Regions from separate parts of the Chitinophaga sp. XS-30 genome, predicted to be linked through region 3. Evidence: riboswitches for the same ligand, from Rfam matches in the RefSeq annotation. Region 3 holds a riboswitch; each other region holds the start of a gene.
The links. A riboswitch is a leader RNA that binds a small molecule or an ion and turns the genes downstream of it on or off. The one in region 3 is predicted to bind thiamine pyrophosphate.
Positions count from the first base shown of each region.

Region 1: it holds a riboswitch for thiamine pyrophosphate, as region 3 does, so the genes downstream of both, FW415_RS14600 (universal stress protein) here and FW415_RS09255 (TonB-dependent receptor) in region 3, are expected to answer to the same signal.
Region 2: it holds a riboswitch for thiamine pyrophosphate, as region 3 does, so the genes downstream of both, thiS (sulfur carrier protein ThiS) here and FW415_RS09255 (TonB-dependent receptor) in region 3, are expected to answer to the same signal.

Region 1 covers NZ_CP043006.1:3,553,814-3,561,838, forward strand. The annotation lists gene FW415_RS14595 (cation-translocating P-type ATPase) at 98-2,686, opposite strand; gene FW415_RS14600 (universal stress protein) at 2,735-3,556, opposite strand; TPP riboswitch at 3,685-3,781, opposite strand; gene FW415_RS14605 (hypothetical protein) at 3,952-4,173, opposite strand; gene FW415_RS14610 (fibronectin type III domain-containing protein) at 4,371-6,965, shown strand; gene FW415_RS14615 (PKD domain-containing protein) at 7,140-8,025, opposite strand, start outside.
Region 2 covers NZ_CP043006.1:936,699-944,723, reverse strand. The annotation lists gene thiC (phosphomethylpyrimidine synthase ThiC) at 1-1,226, opposite strand, end outside; gene thiS (sulfur carrier protein ThiS) at 1,365-1,568, opposite strand; TPP riboswitch at 1,622-1,720, opposite strand; gene FW415_RS03940 (lipocalin family protein) at 1,812-2,300, shown strand; gene FW415_RS03935 (hypothetical protein) at 2,409-2,663, opposite strand; gene FW415_RS03930 (sterol desaturase family protein) at 2,699-3,535, opposite strand; gene dnaN (DNA polymerase III subunit beta) at 3,939-5,057, opposite strand; gene FW415_RS03920 (pyridoxal phosphate-dependent aminotransferase) at 5,344-6,603, shown strand; gene FW415_RS03915 (TetR/AcrR family transcriptional regulator) at 6,856-7,464, shown strand; gene FW415_RS03910 (TetR/AcrR family transcriptional regulator) at 7,468-8,025, shown strand, end outside.
Region 3 covers NZ_CP043006.1:2,242,012-2,250,036, reverse strand. The annotation lists gene FW415_RS09290 (S41 family peptidase) at 53-1,657, shown strand; gene FW415_RS09285 (hypothetical protein) at 1,746-2,177, opposite strand; gene FW415_RS09280 (hypothetical protein) at 2,339-2,542, opposite strand; gene der (ribosome biogenesis GTPase Der) at 2,626-3,939, opposite strand; gene era (GTPase Era) at 3,963-4,835, opposite strand; tRNA gene FW415_RS09265 (tRNA-Met) at 4,950-5,024, opposite strand; gene FW415_RS09260 (single-stranded DNA-binding protein) at 5,430-5,816, opposite strand; TPP riboswitch at 6,001-6,094, shown strand; gene FW415_RS09255 (TonB-dependent receptor) at 6,261-8,025, shown strand, end outside.

The DNA of each region.
Region 1 (8,025 bases), 1.3 Mb from region 3:
AAGTAATGCTACCGGTTTTATCCGGATAGCTGATGGAGCGCATTTTCGCTGACGCGATTCTCCGTGGCATTACTTTGGGTACAGCTCCTTTTTTGTTTCAGGCAACGATCTTCAGGCTCCTCAGCAACCGTATGACCACCAGCGATCCGGCGCTGCAGAGGGCAATAATGCCCCAGTTGCGCCATGCCATCTGTTCCAGTTGCAGGGCTTCTGCTACGGCAGGAATGGTCAGCGCCAGCAGCGTCAGGCCGATGCTCAGCAAATTGGCGAACCAGAGATATGTATTGCGGACCACCGGGCCGGAAAGGAATTTCTCTCTGCCGGTGGTCATATTGAAGGAATGCAGCAGTTGGGAAAAGATCAGTGTGAAGAACAGTGCATTGTTCGTTGCACCATCTGTTGCGAATGCGGCGGTCACTGCGCTGCCGCCGATCACGGCAGCATATACCCAGATGGAGATCCACCGCTTTTTATCAACGATCGGCTGGCGCGGGTCTTTCGGCTTCTTCAGCATCACCGTATTGTCGCCTTTCGTGAAGCCCAGTGCCATTGCAGGCAGCACATCGGTGACCAGGTTGATGAACAGTATCTGCAATGCAGCCAGCTGGAACGGCAGGTTCAGCAGCGCGATCACCCCGATCACCAGCAGCTCGCTCACATTGCAGGACAGCAGGAAGATGATGAACCGCCGGATGTTCTCGAAAATGATCCGGCCCTGTTTGATCGCCTTTACGATGGAAGAAAAGGCATCATCTTTCAGGATCATATCCGCCACCTCCTGGGAAACCTGCGTGCCGCGTATGCCCATGGCAATGCCGATGTCCGCTTTCTTCAGCGCGGGCGCATCATTCACACCATCACCGGTCATGGCTACGATATGATGTTGCTGTTGCAGCGCTTCCACAAGGTCCAGTTTCTGTTTGGGGCTGACGCGCGCAAATACGGAAGATTGCAGCCATTTGTCCCGCTGGCCGTCCATATCCTTACCGTTGATAGCGCCGTTATTTTCATGGCTGCTGATACCCAGCTGGCTGGCGATTTTGGCGGCGGTGGCGGGATGGTCTCCCGTGAGCATGATAATGCCGATACCCGCGGTATGACATTCCCTGATTACCTGTTGCACACCTTCACGCGGAGGATCAAGGAATCCCGCGATCCCCAGGAACACCAGGTTTTGCATAAAATCATCTTCCTGCCGGTCGGTTTCCTTCATGGCAAAGGCCAGGGGCTTCAGGCCGGAGGCTGCGAGCTTGTCGGTCAAATCCAGCCACCGCTGTTTATCCGCATCAGGGAAAGGCGCTGTTTCGCCACGGCGGAAGATATGGGAACAATAATCCACCAGGTTTTCCGTGGCGCCTTTTGCGGAGATGAAATATCCTTTTTCTCCCTGATGGATGGTGCCCATCACCCGGGTATCCGAATTAAAGGGCGCTTCTGCTTTTTTATGAAATGCGGCATGCATTTTCCTGATATCGGCGCCGGTCCTCCCTGCGAATTGCAGGAGGCTCAGCTCCAGCGGGTCGCCGGTTTCCCCTTCCAGTGAGGCATTGTTGCAAAGCACGGCCACCCGTTGCAGCAGATCAAGCCCGGGCGCATCATCTGTTCCGTTCTCCGGGTCTATTTCTTTTTCATCCAGCACCACGGCGGTAACTTCCATTTTGTTTTCCGTCAGCGTGCCGGTTTTGTCCGTGCAGATCATGGTGGCGGCGCCCAGTGTTTCCACGGCGGAGAGTTTTTTGACGATCACCTGGTGCCGGGCCATCCGCATCATGCCCCGCGCGAGGGCCAGCGTGGCCACAATGGGCAATCCTTCCGGTATGGCCGCTACCGCCAGTGCGATGCAGGTTTGCAGCATATCCATGAATGGTACCTTATTGAGCAGCCCGGCTACGAAAATGAGCAGCACGATCACAATGGTGATGCCGATCAGGCGTTTGCTGAAGCCTTCCAGTTTCTTCTCCAGCGGTGTTGCCGTTTTTTTCGCACCGGCCACCATGGTGGCAATATGGCCCAATTCCGTTTGCATACCGGTAGTGGTAATGACCACATGTGCGTTGCCTTTTCTGATGAAAGTGCCTTTGTACACCATATTGGTGCGCTCGGCGAGCGGGGTTTCCGCTTCCACGGGCTCAGGGGATTTTTCCGCTGGTACGGACTCCCCGGTGAGTGCGGATTCGTCCGCCTGAAGGTCTGTGGCATCGGCGATCCTTCCGTCCGCCGCCACCATGTCCCCGGCCTCCAGGAACGCGATGTCCCCCGGTACGATCTCTTCCACCGGCACTTCTTTCAGTTTCCCGTTCCGCAATACCCTGGCGGCCTGGCGTGTCAGCTTTTCGAGCGCTTTCATAGACCGCTCTGCCTGTAACTCCATAATGAACCCGATGGCCGTATTCAGCAGGATCACCACGCCGATAGCGATGGCATCCGGCCATTCCCGGAAGAAGAGGGACATGGCTGCCGCTACGAGCAACAGGTACACTACCGGGCTTTTAAGCTGATGCAGCAATATCATCCAGGGGGAGATCCTTTCACGGCTTTCAATGGCGTTAGGGCCATATTCTTCCAGGCGCGCTGCGGCAGCGTCATCCGTGAGGCCATGACGTATATCAGTCTTTAACCGGCTGCCCAGTTCATCCGGTCGCAGCTGATGAGGGGAAAATTCAAGGGTATCCATGCGGCTGTTCATTGATCGCAAATTAACTGCAATATTCCTGCCTGATGATGACAGCGATCATCAACGCTGCCGGAAGGTAATGACAGGCGTCAGCGTCCGGTAAGCCAGTTTTTGGGTAATGCTGCTGTGGAACAACCCCTGGTCTTTATGCACCATTACGATCAGGGAAGTATCTTTCTGTTGCGCAAATCCCATGATACCCCGCACAACATCATGTTCATCTATAAATTCATAAGCAGGCGCAAAACGGTCAAGCAAGGCATGAAGCGTTGCCAGTTGATTTTTCGTTTCCGGATCATATCCCTTATCCGGCGGTGTTACATTCAATACCCACAGCTGCGCCTGCAGGGACCCGAACAATTGTTCAAGCAGCGGGAGAGGGGTGTCTTCCGCCGTATCATCGAGATCAGTGGTAAAAATGATATGCTTTACCGCCGCTATGGAAGCCGCGGGAGGAACCAGGAGCACCGGGTAATCGCTGCTTTTCAGCACATCGATCGCCGTGCTGCCGATCAGCATCTTTTCCAGGCGGGATTTTCCCGTAATACCCATCGCCACGAGTTCCGTTCCTTCCCGCCGGCATATCTCGTTCAGCGATTCGGGCAATACCACATCGTCCGTCCGCAGGATGATCTCCGTGTCCCCAGGTAGCTTGCCCTGCAACCGTTCCGCCAGCTTTTCCAGCAGCAGCAGGCTCTCACGGCCGAGCTGCCCGCTGTCTTTCACCGGGGATACCGGGAGGTCCGTTGTGGGAACAAAACTCCGGTAAGCATGGTACAGCACTACCTTTTCACATTGCATCTGTGTTGCCAGCGCACAGGCATATTCCGCCGCGTGAAATGCGGCATCTGAAAAATCGGTAAGGATCAGGATAGATTTCATCAGTTCATATTTACTTTTTACGGGTCAGATGGATTGCTACAAAGGTAGACCTTATCACCATTGCGCCCCGGTGTTTATTTTTATTCCTGCAGTATAAAAAAAGAGGCCGCCTCTGTTGAGACAACCTCTTCAGATGTTTCTTTTTTTCCTACGCTGGAATTATCCAGATCAGGTAATGTGGGTTTGTTCTCAGATCCTTCTTCAGGACCACCCCTTTCAAGAAACTTCTGTCTGAATATATCGAAGAATAATGCCGGAAATATGGTTGTTAGACAGAAGGCAGATTTACCGCCCGGTAAATATTCCGGGAAAATGCAATGAGTGACGCAGCCATGCAATATTTTCCACATCCGGCGATAAAAATACCCATTATGCCGCCTCGGAAGACAGCGGAGTTAGTTGCTTTTGGCCAGATAGGTTTCTATCGCCTGCCCGATACCCCGGGTTTCTGCCGTTTCATTGTCACGGTTCTCTTCAAACCAGTGATTCGCCCCTTCATTATCCTGCCGGAGTTGCAAGCGCATGGTAAAATCGGGTAAATGCACCGTGAAAAGCGCTTCCTCCTGTTGCTCTACTTTTACGTCGTGCTGATGATAACTGATATGGAATGTACGCATCTGACAAGGTTTTGCTGACAATGTCGCAATCATTGTGCCTGTATCCCAATAATTTAGCCGCCGGTTTAAGTTCTGTTAACAATCTGTTTGCTTTCTGTTGACAACGCTGACCCGGAAATTTCAGGAAATTATAGCAGCATGAGATTGTTGAACCCGTGTTGCCCTATTCCATCATCACTTCATTAAAACCCGTTTTTATGAACCTGAAAATTTTACAGAGCACTGCCTGCTGCGCTATGCTGCTATGCGGCGTTATGCAGGCTTCCGCGCAGGCGGACATTACGGACAACGGCGGTATCCTTACCGCGCAGTACAATAACACCAATGCGAACGAGAACTATCCCAGGGTGATAGACAACAGCGTGAGCACCAAGTATTTCACCGGCGGCCAAACCGCTTTATGGATCCGCTACCAGTCCGCTTACCCCGCCATCGTTAACCAGTACACGCTTACCTCCGGGAATGATCATGCGGACCGTGACCCGAAGAACTGGACGCTGGAAGGCTCCAATGACGGCAGCAGCTGGACGGTGCTTAACACCCAGACGAACCAGTTGTTCACCGCACGTTTGCAGACGCGCACCTTTCCCTTTTCCAATTCCGTGAGTTACCTGCACTACCGGCTGAATATCACCGGCAACAACGGCAGCGTGGATACCCAGCTGGCGGAATGGGAGCTTTGGGCCACGGGAGTGGCCACAGCACCGGATGATCTGTCCGCCACCGCTTTATCCGGCCAGCGGGTCAGCCTCAGCTGGACGGACAATTCTACCAATGAAACCGGTTTTGTGATCGAGCGCAGTATGGATGGTGTTGCGTTTCAGACTGCCGTGGTCACCGCAGCGAATGTGCAGCAGTACACGGACAGCAACCTCAGTGCGTCCGCGCCCTATATCTACCGTGTGAGGGCCCAGAATGCCGCAGGCACTTCCGCAGCCACCGCTTCCGCGAGCGTGATCACTACCGGCGCACCGGTGTTGGCAGATATCACCGATTTTACGGAAGGTGTGATCAGCGATCAACACAATACAACCGGCGGGGAGGGCATCGCAAAGCTTATCGACAACGATCTTTACAGCAAATACCTGGCGTGGGCCAGCACTACCTGGATGCGGTTTTACCTGCCCGCCGGTGCGGTGGTGAGCCAGTATGCCATCGTTTCGGGAAATGATGCGCCGGACCGCGACCCGAGGAACTGGACGTTCGAAGGTTCAACGGACGGCACGAGCTGGACAATGCTCAATACCCAGACCGGGCATAAATTCACCGGCAGGCGGCAACGGCGGCTGTTCAGTTTCCCGAATACAAATTCGTACACCTATTACCGTTTGCGCGTGACCGCCAACAGCGGCAGTTCCATCACACAACTGACAGAACTGGAATTGTTCGGTACAGGCAGCGGCACGCTCAATACCTCGGCTCCCGCAGCACCGTCCGGGTTCACGGCGCAGGCTGTATCCGGCAACCAGATCGTGCTGAACTGGACGGATAATGCTGTTAATGAAACGATTTACAAACTCGAAAGGTCAACAGACAGCCTGAACTGGAACTATTCCCGGGAGATCAAACCGCAGAATACCCGTTTCCATTCCCTGGAGCTTTCCCCCTTCACAACATATTACTATCGGCTGCGCGCGGAGAACGCCTACGGAAATTCAGCATATGCCCATGTAAAGGCCACCACGCCAACGAACGCTTCGCCCGCAACCTGGCAGGAACACTGGTTCCAGCATAACAAATTGCTGGATCGTGTGTATCAGGATGGCGAGATCAGTGTGTATTATGATGAAGCCGTCAGCCCCTCCATTACCTGGATGCAGGAGGATTTCTCCGGTGTATGGAGCTATGTGAAGGAGAACTACGGCACCTTCAGCGATCCGACGCTTTACCTGATATTCCATGGCGCCACATACTCCGGTGGGCACCCGGCTACCGTATTCGGCGCAGACCATGATTACCGGAACGTTTCCGATGTAGGAGGGGTGTGGACGGACAGGAGCGGCTGGAACCTGGGCGCTACTACGCACGAGATCGGGCATGTGGTGGAATTTGCCGCGCATGGGGTGGATGGCTCTCCGGCCTTCGGTATATGGGGAGACAGCAAATGGGCCGAGATATTTGTGTATGATGTGTACAAACGCATGGGCTGGACGGCTGATGAACAATCCGCTTACACCGATTTTATGAATAATGTGGACGATTTTCCGAGAGCCGGCACCCAATGGTTCAAAAACTGGTTCTATCCCATCTACAGCCAGTCGGACAGCAGCGCCTGCCTCAACCGGTATTTTGTGTTGCTGGCGGAATATTTCCCCCAGCGTAACGGCAAGTATGAAAGAGCGCTGAACATGGGAGAGTTTGTACATTTTTGGAGCGGTGCGGCCAATTTCAATGTACAGCGGCATGCCGATACGGCCTTTGGCTGGACGGACCAGTTGGAAATGCAGTTCCGTCAGGCCCAGATCGATTTCCCCTTCACCTATCCCGAGCCGTCTTTTTTCAGCCCGATGCTGATGAAAGCGCCGGTACTGACCACGCCGGCGGAGCCTTCGATACGGCCCAATCCGGCTTCAGGCACAGTGTACTTCACCAGTCCAGATCCGGCACAGACGTATAACGTGGATATCTACTCCATGTCCGGTGCAAAAGTGGCGGCATCGCGGGTTTCCGGTACCAATGTGCCGGTGAGCGTAGCCGGTCTTCCGGATGGGGTGTATGTAGTAGCGGTGAGCGATGTGAAAGGAAAGATCGTGCGGAGGGAGAAGATCGTTGTGAGCAATTCCAGGAGATAGCGGGATGCAGGGTTTGGCACTGCCTGCTGAACTTTGGCCCCGCCTGCCAGACAATGGTATGATACGCTGCAGATAAGAGGTTGCCGCAAAGCGGTCCGAAGGGCCTGAATGGCTATTTAGCCGGTCAGGTTGCAGGACATACGCTGGCGGCAGCCTTTTTTTGGCACATATACATCAGCGTATAAGCGTTACCGTGCCCTGGCGGCTGAATCTCTTTCCGAGGTAATCCACACCCTGCACCATCCATACATAGGTGCCGGAACTGGCGGGCTGGCCGTTTACAGTGCCGTTCCAGGGAGTGGAGAGATCGGCCGTCTGGAAGACCTGCCGGCCCCAGCGGTCCCACACCCGGAGGAAGTCCAGTACCGGTACCCCGGCAGCGATGACCCTGAACAGATCGTTACGCCCGTCGTTATTGGGCGTGAAGGCATTGGGAACATAAAATTCAGGGCCAACATAGGCTTTGACAGCTATCATATCATCATCCCGGCATCCTTCGGGAGATGTCACCGTTACCTGGTACACCTGGTCTTTCTGCAATACAGCAACCGGGTCGGGGCTGTAAGGATCATTCAGGCCGATGGCCGGGAGCCAGGTATATTGGAGGTTTTCACCGGTTGCCTGCGCATGCAGCTGCAATGGCTGGCCTTTAGCTACTATGGTATCCCTGCCGGCATTCACCTCCAGGTCCACTACATCCACATCTACCGCTACAGGCGCTGCGGGGCAGCCGTCCGTGCTGATGGCATGCAGCCTGGCCGTATAGGTCCCGCCTGCGGCATAGGGATAACTGACCAGCCTGCTGCGGCTCGTGTCCCCGTTGCCGAGGGCCCAGTACCACTGTGAAATGGCGATGCCCGGCGTAAGATTGTTCCCTTCCAGTTCCGTTGGATCGCCGATGCAGACGTTGATACCGGTTCCGCTGATCAGGGGTGTGGGAAAGAGGTCTATAGTACCCGTGCTGCCGGCGCTGCAACCTTCCTGCGTGGTCACCTGGAGAGAAACATCGTACCGGCCCGGTGCGGTATAGGGAATGAACGCATTTTGCGCGAGGGACACA
Region 2 (8,025 bases), 1.3 Mb from region 3:
TCCCAGGCCACTTTGGTGAGTTCTCCGAGTGTTTCAAGTTCCGCGAATTGTGCCGCATCATTGGCATCGGCAATAGCGCCCGGCCGCAGGCCGTCTCCCAGGGAGAAGGCCACATCATAGGCTTTCATGATCTCGCAGATCTCTCCGAAATGGGTGTAAAGGAAGCTTTCCTTATGATGGGAGAGGCACCATTTGGCCATGATCGAACCGCCGCGCGACACAATTCCCGTCATTCGTTTAGCCGTTAACGGTATATACCGCAACAGCACCCCGGCATGGATGGTGAAATAGTCCACTCCCTGTTCCGCCTGTTCAATAAGTGTGTCCCGGAAGAGTTCCCAGGTCAGCTCCTCCGCTTTCCCGTTCACTTTTTCCAGGGCCTGGTAAATGGGCACGGTGCCGATGGGCACAGGGCTGTTGCGGATGATCCATTCCCGGGTTTCGTGGATGTGTTTGCCGGTGCTGAGGTCCATAATGGTATCTGCGCCCCAGCGGCAGGCCCACACGGCCTTTTCCACTTCTTCCTCTATGCTGGAGGTAACGGCCGAGTTGCCGATGTTGGCGTTGATCTTCACGAGGAAATTGCGGCCGATGATCATCGGTTCGCTTTCCGGGTGATTGATATTGGCGGGGATGATGGCGCGGCCGGCGGCTACTTCCTGCATAACGAATTCCGGTGTGATCCATTTTTCGGACATACCCGCACCGAAGTTGTTGCCTTTATGCTGGTGCCAGAGGGCATTGCTGGCGGAGAAAAGCGTTTCCGCGCGCTGGTTTTCCCGGATGGCGATGTATTCCATTTCGGGAGTGATGATGCCTTTTCGGGCGTAGTGCATCTGGGAGACATTGGCGCCGGGTTTTGCCTTGTAAGGCAGGCGCAGGTGCTCAAAGCGGAGCTGCTGTGTTGCAGGGTCCGCCAGACGTTCGCGGCCGTATTGAGAAGTGAACTCACCGCGCTGGTCCACGTCTCCGCGACCGCTGATCCACGGTTCCCGCAGGCGTGGCAGGCCCTTGCGGACATCTATCATAGCTTCAGGATCGGTATATGGACCGCTGGTGTCGTACACGGTAACGGGCGCATTGGGTTCTGTTTCGCCATGCCGCCCATGCAGACGTGTGTCCGTTAACGTTATCTCCCGCATGGCTACGCTGATATCGTGCCGGGAGCCTTTGACATGGATCTTTTTTGACGCGGGGAAGGGTTCCCGGCTGATGATGTTTTTCATGGTGATCGTATTGTGCCGGCGGCGCTGGCCGGCCATGATGAATAAAAGGATGCTTCGTCCGCCCATAGCGGAACAGCCGTACAAGTGTGCGACGCAACGATGCTGAACAGCGGCCGGCGGCCCGGCTCACAGATCGGATCAACCGCCCTGGGTGGCCCGTATGATGGTCACCTGGTCATCCGGGCGCAAAAATGTTCCGGGCCAGTCCGTTTTCGGGACTACCTGTTGATTGACGGCGACGGCAACGCCTTTTAGCGATGAGAGTTGAATAAACTGTAAGAGTGCAGTAACGGTTGTTTCCGGCTGCACCGCATAAAGTTTATTGTTTACAAGCACTTCCATGTTTGCAAGGAGTTTAGGTGAAACAATAAACTTTAAGGATGTGAAGATGAGAAGGAGTTCAGTTTACTTTTCCCTACGGCAGTGTGAACTGCATCAGGTGACTGAGGGTATCATCTCAGTTCCGGTTTCCCGGAACACCCCTAAAGTGATGTAAATCTAGGGCCTTGTTTTCCAATTTCCAAATCGGGACCGGCATTTAGCATTATCTTTGATATATCGGTAACTGACCCATAAATTTTCGGTATGATAAAACCCGGTATGATAGCAGGCCTGGCGTTGATATTGGCGGCCTGTCAACCAAAACAGCAGGCGGCGAATGATAGCGACAGTGCGCGGAACAACAGCCTGGTGCCATCTCTGGATACGGGCACACAATTTCCGGATACGCTGAAGGCACAGGCAGATACAGCAATGGCCGAAGTGGATGCAACATTGCTGCCGGGCAAATGGATACAGCCGGTACCGGGTATAGACAGTATTTTACAGGGGATCGAGCTGCGGAAGAATGGCAAAGCAGTATCCGTCAACATGCATACGCTGCTGTACGATAAATGGGAACTTTCACATGATACGCTGATATTATGGAGCCATGCAGAGGGCGTGGAGAATGCGGGCCCTGCGATTGACACCATGCTGGTGAGGGCGCTGAACGATACTGCGCTGGTGCTTTTCCCGATCAATGCTGCGGCGGGTTACCTGGAGCGGTTTACGCGGCAGCGTAAGGGAAAATAAGACGCGTGGCAAGTTCCCCGATCCGGATTCGGGAGGTTTTCTTCATCAGGTTACGGTTTTTACGCCGGCACCCGAAAAGAGGAACTTGTAGCCCCGCTCTGTTCAGACCTAGAAATTATAGACCTGCCATGCGCCGACAGCGCAACCTACGATAGACAGGAATAACCCCGCCACGGCCATTTGCAGTTCATCAATATTCTTGCGGGCGATCACTCCGGCTGCAAGGCAGGCTACCACGGCAGCTCCGCCCAGGTACATGGCCGCCTCCGGCGAACTGGTCACAAAAGAGAATGCAGCGGACAGCACACCGATGAAAATTGAAACGTATCCCGCGATCTTGGGGAGACTTGTTGTGTGTGGCATGTTGAATCGATTATATAGGTGATAAAAATAAATGACTATTGTTGCAAGCTTGCCTGTCCGCCAGGGTCAGGGACTTCTTCAAAAGGCGCTTTCAGCAAGGGACCTATCTGGCTGTACCGCGCATCCTGGTATTCATCCAGCCCGTAACGCAGGCTGGCCGTATCTTTCACCGTCACGAACGTACCAAAGAGGCGGTCCCATATCGAAAAAATATTGGCATAGTTTGAATCTGTTTCCGGCTGATAGCGGCTGTGATGCACCTTGTGCATGTCCGGCGACACAATGATCCAGCTTAACGTTTTGTCCAGCCAGTGCGGTAAATGAATATTCGCGTGATTGAACTGGCTCATGAAGGCGGATAAAGACTGGTACAGCATCACCATCCATACCGGTATGCCCATGGTCACAATAGCAATGAACAACGCCCCTACGCGGAAAACGCTTTCCACGGGGTGATGGCGCAGGGCCGTGGTGGCATCCACTTCCTTGTCCGTATGATGTATCTTGTGAAAATGCCACATCCAGGCTACTTTATGCTGTACGAGATGCACCAGGTAAGCCCCGATGAAGTCCATCATCAGCACAGCCAGCAGGGCATGCAGCCAGAGGGGCAGGGAAAGGCTGTACAGCAGGCCGAACTGCTCCCGGGCCGTCCACATGGATGCTTTTATAATAAGAAAGGCAAATGCAAGATTCACCGCTGCGGTGGTGAGGGTAAAAAAGAGGTTGGTGCCGGCATGCCGGTATTTATTATGCTTATCCGAAAAACGCATGCGGGGAATAACCCCTTCTATGACCCATAGCAGTACCAGGCCGGCTACGAGCATAGCAGTTCTGTAATAAGATGGAATATGTTCAAAAAAGTCGATCATAAATTTAAGGGGTATTTCGTAGGTAGGCTAGGGTTAGAACATGTATCAGTTACAACGACAGTGAAAAATTACGACATTTCGCCCAATTGTAGCGGGTTTCAGCGGATTTTTTGTTCCGGGAAAATCAAGCAATTCATTGATAGAATACTTTATATAATAACAAATTGTTAATTAATCCGGGCGGTTTGTCAGATAGAGTGTTTTGATAATGTATAAGTTTAACTAATGGGAGACGGGGGGAGTGATTAGGAAAAAGGGAGTGCCAGGAGTATTTGAGGGCAGATGAGAATTTACAGGCGGGATATTTGAAAAGGGTACAATATAGCATCAATGACAGGCATCTGCATAAGAAAAGCCTGCATCGCTTTCGGTGCAGGCTTTTCTGATATCTGAAAAAGATAGATTAGTTGTTAAGCAGCAAAGGCATGACCAGCATCAACAGATCCTCATTCTCCGCTTTTTCAACAGGACGAAGGATACCGGCTTTGGTGGGGGCGCTCAGGTCGATGGTGATCTCGTCTCCTTCTGCGGCATGCAGCATTTCAATGAGGAATTTGGCATTGAAGGCGATCTGCATGTCTTCCCCGCTGTACTGGCAGTTCATGCGCTCGTTACCTTCGAAGGAGAAGTCCACATCCTGGGCGGACAGCTGCAATTCGCTGCCGCTGATGCTGAGGGCTACCTGGTTGGTGCTTTTGTTGGCGAATACGCTGACCCTTTTCAGGCCGTTCTGGAAGTCGCTTTTCACGAGGGTGAGGCGGTAGGGGTTTTCCTTCGGGATCACTACTTTATAGTCCGGGAACCGGGCATCGATGAGGCGGCAGATCATCTGCGCATTGTCGTGCGATACAAAGAAGTGGTTGCTGCTGTAGGCTACCCTGATCTCGCTTTCGTTATCGGGAATGGCGGATTTGAGGAGGTTCAGCGGTTTCCGGGGCACGATGAAGCTGTCTGCCTGCGGGCATTTCACATCGGTACGGATGTATTTGACGAGGCGGTGTGCATCGGTGGCCACGAAAGTGATATTTTCCGGCTGCAGCTCAAAGAACACACCGGTCATCTGGGGGCGGAGATCGTCGTTGCTCACGGCGAAGAGCGTCTTGTTGATGGCGGTGATGAGGGCAGAGGCGGTCATCGTGAAATTGGTGGCATCTTCGGCGGCGGGCTCCTTCGGGAAGTTTTCCGGGTTCTCGCCCATTACTTTGTACTTGCCATTGTCCGACGTGATCTCCACGGCAAAGGAGTTGAGATCGATATTGAAGGTCAGCGGCTGATCCGGCAGGTTCTTGAGGGAGTCCATCAGGATCTTGGCGGGAATACAGATGCGGCCATTCTCTTTGGCTTCCACCTCCAGCTTTACCTTCATAACGGTTTCCAGGTCCGTTGCCACTACGGTGAGCTCATTCTTGTCTATCAGGAAAAGGAAATCTTCCAGGATCGGCAATACTGTGTTGGAGTTAATAACACCGCTGATCTGTTGCAATTGTTTTAATAAAGTAGAGGAAGAAACGATAAACTTCATAAGGTTACTTGATAATTGTTGCAAATGTAAGTAAACAAAGATAAAATCTTTTGGTTATCCGCCCCGGTGCATTTGTCAACATACAGAACAGGCAACCAGCATCCTGCCGGGCGGAATGTTTGCGGAAAAATGCAGAATAACGGGTATTTTTTAGACAAATCACGTAGAAATGCGCGGTTCATTGAAAATAGTGAAAAGACCGGGCGTGATTGTTTCAAATTATTAATAAAACGGTTACTTTTGCGGCGCAAAAATCATCATTCATAAAAAACTAAAATTTGGGGTTATGAAACTGTCTCATTTAGCCGAAACGCTGATAGGTTCCGAAATTATCAAACTGGCCGGAGAGATCAAGGAAAAGCAGGCTAAGGGCGAAAAGATCTACAATTTCACCATTGGTGATTTTGACCCCAAGGTGTTCCCGATCCCGGTGGAGTTCGAGAACGAGATCATCCAGGCATACAAGGATAAATATACCAACTATCCCCCGGCGGATGGTATTGCGGAACTGCGCAAGGCCGTGGGTGACTTTATTGCTGAAAGGGAAGGGCTGACCTATGATCCCGCCAGCGAGATCGTGATCTCCTGCGGTGGCCGCCCCATTATATATGCCACCTACCGCACGATCGTAGACCGTGGCGAGAAGGTGATCTACGCTACCCCGTCATGGAACAACAATCACTACACGCATTTCATGGAAGGGGAGCACGTAGTGCTGGAAACCAAAGTGGAAAATGATTTCATGCCCACGGCAGCTGAGCTGAAGCCGCTGCTGAAAGGTGCTACCCTGCTGGCGCTCTGCTCTCCGCAGAACCCCACAGGCACCACCTTCGGTAAAAAACAACTGGAAGATATCTGCGATATGGTGCTGGAAGAGAACAAATCCCGCGGCGCCGGTGAAAAACCACTGTACGTGCTGTTCGACCAGATGTACTGGGTGCTCACCTTCGGGGAAACCCAGCACTACAACCCCGTATCCCTCCGCCCGGAGATGAAAGACTACACCGTTTTCATCGACGGCATGAGTAAAGCCTTTGCGGGTACAGGGGTGCGCGTGGGCTGGGCACTGGGCCCGAAGCACGTCATGAGCAAGATGAAAGCCATCCTTTCCCACGTTGGCGCCTGGAGCCCTATGGCTGAACAGAAAGCCGCCGCCAAATACCTCGTGCAGAAAGAGGCCGTGAACAAATATCTCGCGCATTTCAAGGGAGAAGTGGAAGAAAGGCTGGTGAAGATCTATGAAGGCTTCGATGCCCTGAAAAAGGCCGGTCACGCCGTGGATGCCATCGCGCCGCAGGCGGCTATTTACCTGACCATCAAGCTGGACCTGGTGGGCAAGAAGACCGCCGCCGGCACCGTACTGGCGGACCAGGCTGCTGTGACCTCCTACATCCTGGACGAAGCAAAACTGGCCGTAGTGCCATTCTACGCTTTTGGTTCCGCGAAAGACTCTCCCTGGTACCGCCTGAGCGTGGGCACCTGCGTGAAAGCGGAGATCCCCGAAATGCTGGCTAAATTGAAAGCCACACTGGAACAACTGCAATAATCCTCGAAGGTTAAACATAATGGGAACAGGCTGTATCATCCGGTACAGCCTGTTTTTTTGCCTTTAACGCCCCGAAATGCCCTTCCCCAGGGTCAGTATAGCAATTGATTGATTATCAACCCCCACCACGGAAACTCCCAAAACCATTCCTGTCATCCAAAAGTTAAAAAACCGTTAAATGGTCAACTTCTTTTACCAAATTCGATATTTCGTTATAATTTTGACTTTGTAACTAAAAAAGTCAGAAAGTTAATGCACACAGAAAACAGAGACGAGATGCGGGAGCGGATCATTGATGCGGCTCTGAAAAGGTTCTCTCATTACAGTGCGTCGAAGACCACCATGAATGAGATCGCCGATGACCTGCATTGCTCGAAGGCATCGCTTTATTACTATTTCCCGGACAAGAACGGGCTGCATATTGCCGTGCTGGAAAAAGTGGCAGACGGGTATTTTAACGAACTGGAGCAGGAAGCCGCCAAAGCCGGTTCCGCCGAACAGGCACTGACCGATATGCTCGGTACCCGCCAGGCTTTTGTGAAAAAATTCTGCCGCCTGGAACTCTTCAAGGTGCTGCGGGAGAAACAGATGCACAATACTGCCGGATTATTTAAAGCGGCACGCGAGCGGGAAACCCGTATCGTTAACGATATTATACAAAGAGGAGTGAAGAGCGGGGAATTGCATACGGAGGATCCCGAAAAGGTCGCGGCACTGTATATCCATTCGATGATGGGCCTCCGAATGTCGGTATTGGCACACAACTCCATCACGGACGATATTACAGACGAAGAGTTTGATACGATCCATGAATGGCAGGTATTGCTGACCGGCCTGTTTCTAAAAGGGTTAAAAAAGTAGGGCATGCGTGACAGAATACTCGAAACATCGCTGCGCCTGTTCAGTATCTATGGCATCAAAAGCATCACCATGCAGGACATTGCCCGGGAATGCGGCATCTCCAAAAAAACGGTGTATGAGCATTTTGCCGATAAATCGGAACTGGTGGAGGCTTTTACGGGATTCCTGACCAATGCGCACTGCATGCGGATCACCAAAGCCTGCGCAGAAGGGCGGGATGCCATTGAGGAACTGGTGCTGTCCCTCAGACAAACAGAGGTGCTCGTCAAAAGCATCAACCCGATATTGCTTTTTGAACTGGAGAAATATCACCCGACAGCCTGGAAGAAGATCACGGATTTCAAACATCAGTTCATTGCAAAGAACATTCAGGATAACCTCGAACGCGGCATCCGCGAGGGCTTGTACCGCAGTAACATCCGAACGAACATCATGGTGCACATGCGCCTGATGCAGCTGGATTCTGCCTTCAACCCTCTCCACTTTCCCGCAACCGAGTTTGACATCCATGAAGTGATGTATGAAGTAACGGAACATTATATACACGGCATCGCCACACCC
Region 3 (8,025 bases):
TGTCCACAAGTTAAGCAAAAGGGGTATTCCCGTCAACGTTTTAAATATTCATATGTCCGAGAACAGGAAGCTAAAAGTGTTTTTGCCTTTGCTATTTGCCCTTGTACTTGCGCTGGGCATGTACCTGGGGCACAAGATGCCGGCTGCGCGCAACAGTGATTCCGCCATCTTTTTCAATAACCGTAGAGGATCGTTGCAGGAAGTTATGGACCTGCTGAAATATAAGTATGTGGATACGCTGGACCTTGCCGATGCGCAGGAGGAAGCGATCGAAGGGCTGTTATCTCACCTCGACCCGCATTCCGTTTACATTCCGCCTGCCAATGTGCAGGAAGTGAATGAGGACCTTGACGGGAATTTTGAAGGGATAGGTGTGGAATTCAACATCATCCGCGATACGGTGAATATCCTCAATGTGATCTCCGGCGGCCCTTCCGATGCGGCGGGCGTACTGACCGGCGACAAGATACTGGCCGTGGACGACAGCATACCGGTAGCCGGCAGGAACATCACGCCGGACAAGATCCGCAAATTGCTGCGCGGGCCCCGCAATTCCATCGTGAAAACAAAAATGCTGCGCGGCAACAAGGAACTGGACGTGATCATAAAAAGAGGCGTCATTCCCCTGTACAGTATCGATGCAAGCTATATGACCGCTCCGGCTACGGGTTATATCAAGATCAGCAAATTCTCCGCCACGACCTATACCGAGTTCATGGAAGCCATGCGGAAGCTGCAAAAGCAAGGCATGAAAAATCTCGTGATCGACCTGCGCCAGAACGGCGGCGGCTTTCTCGATGCGGCGGTGCGGCTGGCAGATGAATTGCTGGAAGACAACCTGCTGATCGTTTATACCCAGGGGAAAAGTTACCCGCGGCAGGATTACAAGTCCACCCGGCCGGGCCTTTTCGAGAAAGGCGGTTTATCCATCCTGCTGGATGAAGGTTCCGCATCCGCCAGCGAAGTACTGGCCGGCGCTATTCAGGACCATGACCGCGGTACCATCGTCGGGCGGCGGAGCTTTGGAAAAGGATTGGTACAGGAACCGTTCGACCTGAGCAATGGCGCCACACTGAGGCTCACCATTGCCCGGTATTACCTGCCATCCGGCAGAAGCATCCAGAAAAGTTATCAGAATGGCCGTGAAGCCTATGAAGAAGATATCGCCAACCGCTATTCCCATGGCGAGTTCCTGAACCGCGACAGCATCCACCCGATAGATACCGTGCCTTACAAAACGGACAAAGGCAGGACCGTTTACGGCGGCGGCGGCATCATGCCGGATATATTCATTCCTTTTGATACCACCCGTTACTCCGCTTTACTAACGGACCTGTACACACGAAATGTATTCGGGGATTTTGTATATGAATATTATACCGCTCATGCCGGTGATTTTTCTTCGTACAAGGATGCGGAATCCTTTAACCGGCAATTCCATACAGACGATGCCCTGTTGCAGGCATTCCGCGCGCACGCCTCCCGTATGGGGATAGCCATGTCCGGCATGAATGCGAAAGACGAACTGGAGATCAGGACAAGGTTGAAAGCCCTCCTGGCCAGGCAATTATGGAGAAGTGAAGGCTTTTACATGGTGATCAACAGTATGGACCCGGTGATATCCCGGGCGGTAGAGGAGCTGAACAAGACCAATTGACCACAGCGATCATAAAAAAGAGGGTGTATCTGACCATCACGGATACACCCTCTTTTTATGCGGAGCCTGACGAAGCCCCGTCTTTTTCTCAGGCTTTCGCCCGCTCTTCCGGATCAAAATACAGGATGCCGCAACTGATCACCAGCCAGTAGCTCAGCATGGCGATCAGCACAAAAGTATCCATCAGGCCCCAGTCACTGAAAGCCATAATGATCCCGAAAGGCAGCAATGTGAGCAGAGCAGCCACGGGCAAGAGCCAGCGCCGCAGCAACCTGCCTTCCATGCCGCGCATCAGCAAAAAATGTGTAGCCAGGCAAAGCAGGAACCAGCTGGGCAGGGAAAACAGGAATCCGACAAAGAACAGGGGAAAGATCAGCACCCATCCTGCGGAAACGATATTGGCGGGACCATCCCTGATACCGGTCATTTCATAGCAATAATTCAGCAAAACAGTGAGTAACGGCGCTACCCCAACGGCGGTAAACCACACGCGGGTAGCAAACCACATGGCTTGTGACATAGGTGTAAGGTTTAAGTTCACAGGCAAAAAAGGGTTATTTATTTCATGTTAAAAATAATGAATATATCGTATCTGAAAATGACATGAATGTGGGGCATTATCATAAAAAAAATCCCCTTCCGGTGACGGAAGAGGACGGATACTTTCTTTACCTGCTAATATTAGTGCTGGTGAGCAGCGCTGTCAACAGTAGCAGCGGAATCAACCGGAGCAACGGTAGTAGAATCTGCGGGAGTTTCTACAGGTGCAGTTTCAGTCGGAACTGCTGACTCGTTGGTAGCAGTAGAATCGCCGGAAGTAGAAGTTGCGCTGTTGCAAGCTACGAACATGCCGGTAGCGAGTGCTAATACGAATAATTTTTTCATGATGATCTGATTGTTTTAAATCGCCGCAAAGTTATCTAAAAATCCTCAAATACAAAATAAATTTTTATATAAAAAGCATTGATCTACTTCTTTCTGAAGAATATCCGGATGGGAACTCCCTGGAAATTGAAGTTTTCCCGCAGTTTGTTTTCAAGGTAATTCCTGTAGGGTGTTTTGATGTCATCCGGCAGGTTGGCGAAAAATGCAAAAGACGGTATGTGGGTAGGTAATTGCGTTACATACTTGATCTTGATAGCGGTGCCCCTCACCACGGGGGGACGGAAAGTTTCCACCGCTTTCAGCATCACTTCGTTCAGCTTGGAGGTCTGCACCTTGCGCTGGCGGTTCTCGTACACTTCCAATGCCGTTTCCACGGCTTTGAAGATCCTTTGCTTTTCGATGACGGCGCCGAAAACGATGGGCACATCAGTGAACGGCGCGATCCTGTTCCGCAGCTCCTTTTCATAGTCGCGGGCGGTATTGGTTTCCTTGTCCACCAGGTCCCACTTGTTCACAAAGATCACAATGCCTTTCCCTTTGCGGGCGGCGAGTGCGAATATGCTGAGGTCCTGCGCCGTAATGCCTTTTTCAGCATCCAGCAGCAGCAGGCAAACGTCTGCTTCATCCAGCGCCTTGATGGCGCGGATCACGGAATAGAACTCCAGGTCCTCATGCACTTTGGCTTTGCGGCGGATACCCGCGGTATCGATCAGTACAAAATCTTTCTGAAAGAGCCTGTAGCGGGTATGAATGGTATCCCTTGTTGTACCGGCCACCTCGGACACGATATTCCGCTCCTCTCCGATCAGCGCGTTCAGCAAAGACGATTTGCCGACATTAGGCTGGCCGATGATGGCGATCTTGGGGATATTATCCTCGTCTCCGCCGGCCTGGTCTTCCTCCGGGATCAATGCTGCGATCTCGTCCAGCAACTCGCCGGTACCGCTGCCTGACATGGAGGAGAGAAAATGTACATGTTCGAAGCCCAGGCCGTAGAATTCCGCGGCTTCCATCTGGCGCTCGTGATTATCCACTTTATTCACAACGAGGTACACCGGTTTGCTGGAACGGCGCAGCAGGTCCGCCACGTCTGCGTCCAGGTCCGTGATACCCGTGGTCACATCGCACATAAAGAGCAATACATTGGCCTCTTCCATGGCGATCTTCACCTGTTTGCGGATCTCCCGTTCGAACACATCTTCGCTTCTGGCTACAAATCCGCCGGTATCGATCACATTAAAGGTTTTGCCATTCCAGTCGGCAATACCGTACTGCCGGTCGCGCGTAACGCCGCTCACGTCATCCACAATGGCCTTCCGCTGCTCCAGCAGTCGGTTGAACAAGGTAGATTTTCCCACGTTGGGGCGCCCTACGATGGCTACTGTAAAACCAGGCATGTTATTGTTTTTTAAAATTGTCGTTAAATCAGTCCGTATTCCCGGAGGTAGAGATCGTTATCCCGCCATTTGCCGCGTACTTTCACATGCAGCTCCAGGAATACCTTACGGTCCAGGAACTTTTCGATGTCTGCACGGGCCTGTGAGCCTATCTCGCGAATGGACTTGCCCTTCTCCCCGAGAATGATGCCTTTCTGCGTCTCGCGGGTCACCACGATATCCGCGGATATCTTGGTCAGTGTCTGCTTTTCCTGGAACTGGGTGACCACTACAGCTGTATGGTACGGTATTTCTTCTTCAAAGAGATGGAATATCTTTTCACGGATCATTTCCGCCACAAAAAAGCGTGTAGACCTGTCCGTTAGAGTGTCTTCAGGATAGAACGGCTCGCTTTCGGGCAGCAGGCTGACGATCTGCTGCATCAAAACGTCCAGTCCTTTTTTCTGCAGGGCCGATATCGCTACTACGGCCTTGGCTTTGCCCCAGGCGTTGCAGCGTTCCAGCAGCTTGTCCAGCTCCTCCTGCATCAGGTTGTCCATTTTATTCACCACCAGCAGGCAGGTGGCTTTGAGTTTCAGGGAGCTGAACAGTTCCAGGCATTCTTCCAGATTGTCGCGTGCATCCATGAGCAGGAGCGCTACGTCCGCATCTTCCAGCGCGGAACGCACGGCGCCCATCATTTTTTCGTGCAGCTTGTATTTCGGATCGATGATGCCGGGGGTGTCCGAAAACACGACCTGGTATCCCGGTTCCGTGAGGATGCCGGTAATGCGATGCCGCGTTGTTTGCACCTTCGGGGACACAATTGCCAGCTTCTCGCCCAACAAAGCGTTGAGCAGGGTACTTTTTCCGGCATTTGGCTTACCGAAGATATTTACGAAACCGGCGCGGTGCATACGATCTTTTTTGTTTTCAGCACAGGTGCAATTTAGTACAAATAAAAAAAGCCGAATTAGCTTCGGCTTTTTTAGTTTTTTGAAGAAGTGATGATTGGTATCTCTGCTTCTCTCTGGTAGCGAGGAGAGGATTCGAACCCCTGACCTTCGGGTTATGAGCCCGACGAGCTACCTCTGCTCTACCTCGCAATGTGGGTGCAAAGGTAAGCGAAAATTCAACGCAACCAAATCTTTTTGCGCATTTTAAGAAAAAAAATTTTTCTATCTGCTTGAAAAGCAAGGCCTGCGGCAGCTTTCAGAGATCCGGTTCCTTTTTCTCCCGCCAGATGTTAAAACAGCCATTACCATTCATCTTTGCATTTTGCATGGGCAGGATGACCTTCGATGTTCAACCGAATACGCCAACCATGCCGGCTTCATCTACACAGCCGGATGACCTTCGATGTTCAACCGGTTACACCAAACATGCCGGCCTCATCTACGCAGCCCGATGACCTTCGATGTTCAACCGGATACGCCAAACATGCCGGCCTCATCTACGCAGCCGGATGACCTTCGATGTTCAACCGGTTACACCAAACATGCCCGCTTCATCTACTCAAACCGCAGTTCTTCTTCCGGTTGCGGCACATCGGGAATGGTCGCTTTTTCCTCTGTGGCGGACCTCCCCCCGCCGGACAGCAATTTCAATCCCGTCACGCGCAGTTTCAGGGATGTGGCCGGCGTACCGGCGGCAGTGTTGTACAACTCAAGATGCGGTGTGCCCTCTACGAACACATACGTACCCTGCAACAGGTAAGGCCCGACGCCGTTAGGCGCCCACATCGCACATTCCGCCCAGATCGTACGCTCCTGCTGTACACCCTGCGCATCCTTGTAGCGCTCATTATGCGCAACATTGAAATTCAGAACGGCCCTGCCGTTCACCTGCTTCTCCACGGCATTCCTGCCCAGGTAGCCAATGATTTGAAGTTTGATCATCTGATAATGATTGTTTTGGTTAACAAATAAATTCCTCAAAATGATCTCTGCTGATATTAAAAACATGGAGAAGTATGTCATCGGGCAACAGCAATAAAGTTAGCAAAAAAACTGAAACGAAAAAAAAATCCGCCATTATTCCTTCCATCGGTCTACCTTTACACTGGAAACAGGATTCAATCCCTTTTTCACCTCGGGGTGCCTTACTATCAGGCTGAGATCAGACCCGTTGAACCTGGACCGGGTAATGCCGGTTAGGAAAGGTAAGCGATCATTTTCCTTACCTCTTTATGGCGATAGTTGACAGTGCTGCATTGATGTGCAGTTGCTGCTATTTCGTTATTCGAAATATGTGAATAAAAAAGGAAATACGATGAAGCCTTGCATAGCATATGTGTATGCAGGGCTCCATCCGGCTACAAAAAAGAGATAAAATATTAACAGATGAAAAGAATGATGCTTCTGGCGTTGCTCGGGCTCTCCACGCTCGTTCACGCCCAAACGGTCATCACCGGTACGGTAACGGACAAGTCATCCGGACGGCCCCTGCAGGGCGCTACCATCACCCTCTCCAAAGGCGGCAGCACTTATACCGATGCAAAAGGACAATACCGCCTTGCCGCTCCGGCCAACGGCGCTTACATCATACAGGCCAGCTTCCTCGGATACAAGACCCTCCGCCAAACAGCTTCGGAAAAAACACAATATGATTTCGCACTGGAAGAAACCGGGCTTTTCGTAAAACCGGTAGAGATCGCCAGTCTCCGCGCCGGAAGGGATGCGCCATTCACCAGGTCCGAACTGAACAAAGAGGCCATTGCGAGCCAAAACCTCGGGCAGGACCTTCCCATGCTGCTGAACCAGCTTCCTTCCGTGGTGACCAGTTCAGATGCGGGCGCGGGCGTTGGATACACCGGCCTGCGGGTGCGCGGATCGGACATCACCCGCATCAATGTGACCGTCAACGGTATTCCCGTTAACGATGCCGAATCACAGGGCACTTTCTTTGTGAACATGCCGGATTTTGCTTCCTCCGTCAACAGCATACAGCTGCAACGCGGTGTAGGCACGTCCACCAACGGAGCCGGGGCCTTCGGCGCGTCGCTCAACCTCAGCACCAATGAGTACAACGAAACCGCATACGGCGGGATCGATAACAGCTACGGCTCCTTCGATACCTGGAAACATACGGTCAAAGCCGGCAGCGGCCTGATCAACGGGCATTTCACCCTGGACGCGCGCCTGTCCAAAATATCCTCGAACGGGTATATCGACAGGGCTTCTTCCGATCTCCGCTCCTTCTACACCTCCGCCGCCTACATCTCCGCTAAAACAGCCATCCGCCTGAACGTTTTTTCCGGAAAGGAAAAAACCTACCAGGCCTGGAACGGGATAGACTCGGCCACTTTGCGCAGCAACCGGACCTACAACCCCAGCGGCGCCAACAAACCCGGCGAACCGTATGACAACGAAACGGACAACTATCAGCAGGATCACTACCAGCTCTTCCTGAACCAGTCCATCAACAGTCAACTCAACTTCAACATCGGCCTGCATTACACCCGCGGCCGCGGATACTACGAGAATTACCGTGACGGGGAAAGCTACGCGGATTTCGGTGTGGAAGATCCCATATACAACGGCGCGCCCGTTGCCACAACGGACCTTATCCGCCAGCTGTGGCTGGACAATCATTTCTATGGCGGCGTGTTCTCCTTCAACCGCACAGCCGGCAAATTCAACTGGAGCCTGGGCGGCGCACTGAACCGGTATGACGGCAAGCACTACGGTAAAGTGATCTGGGCGCAGCACGGAGGTTTTGATAAAGACCGGAAATGGTACGATCTGGATGCCTTCAAAACAGACGCGAACATCTACTGGAAAGGGGAACTATCGGTAACGGATAAACTGAAAATATTCGCTGATGTGCAATACCGTCACGTCAACTATGAACTGAACGGCTTCCGTAACAATCCTGACATCTTCCAACACCAATACTACAATTTCTTCAACCCCAAAGGCGGCTTGTCTTTCAGGCTGAATGAACAGCAGCATGTGTATGCTTCCTATGCCATCGGCAATAAAGAGCCTAACCGGGATGACTTCGAAGCGGGACTGGAGGAAGTGCCCAAACACGAAACACTGCGCAACCTGGAAGCCGGTTATGTGCTGCAAAACAGCAAAGCCGGACTGCAGGCCAATGTGTACT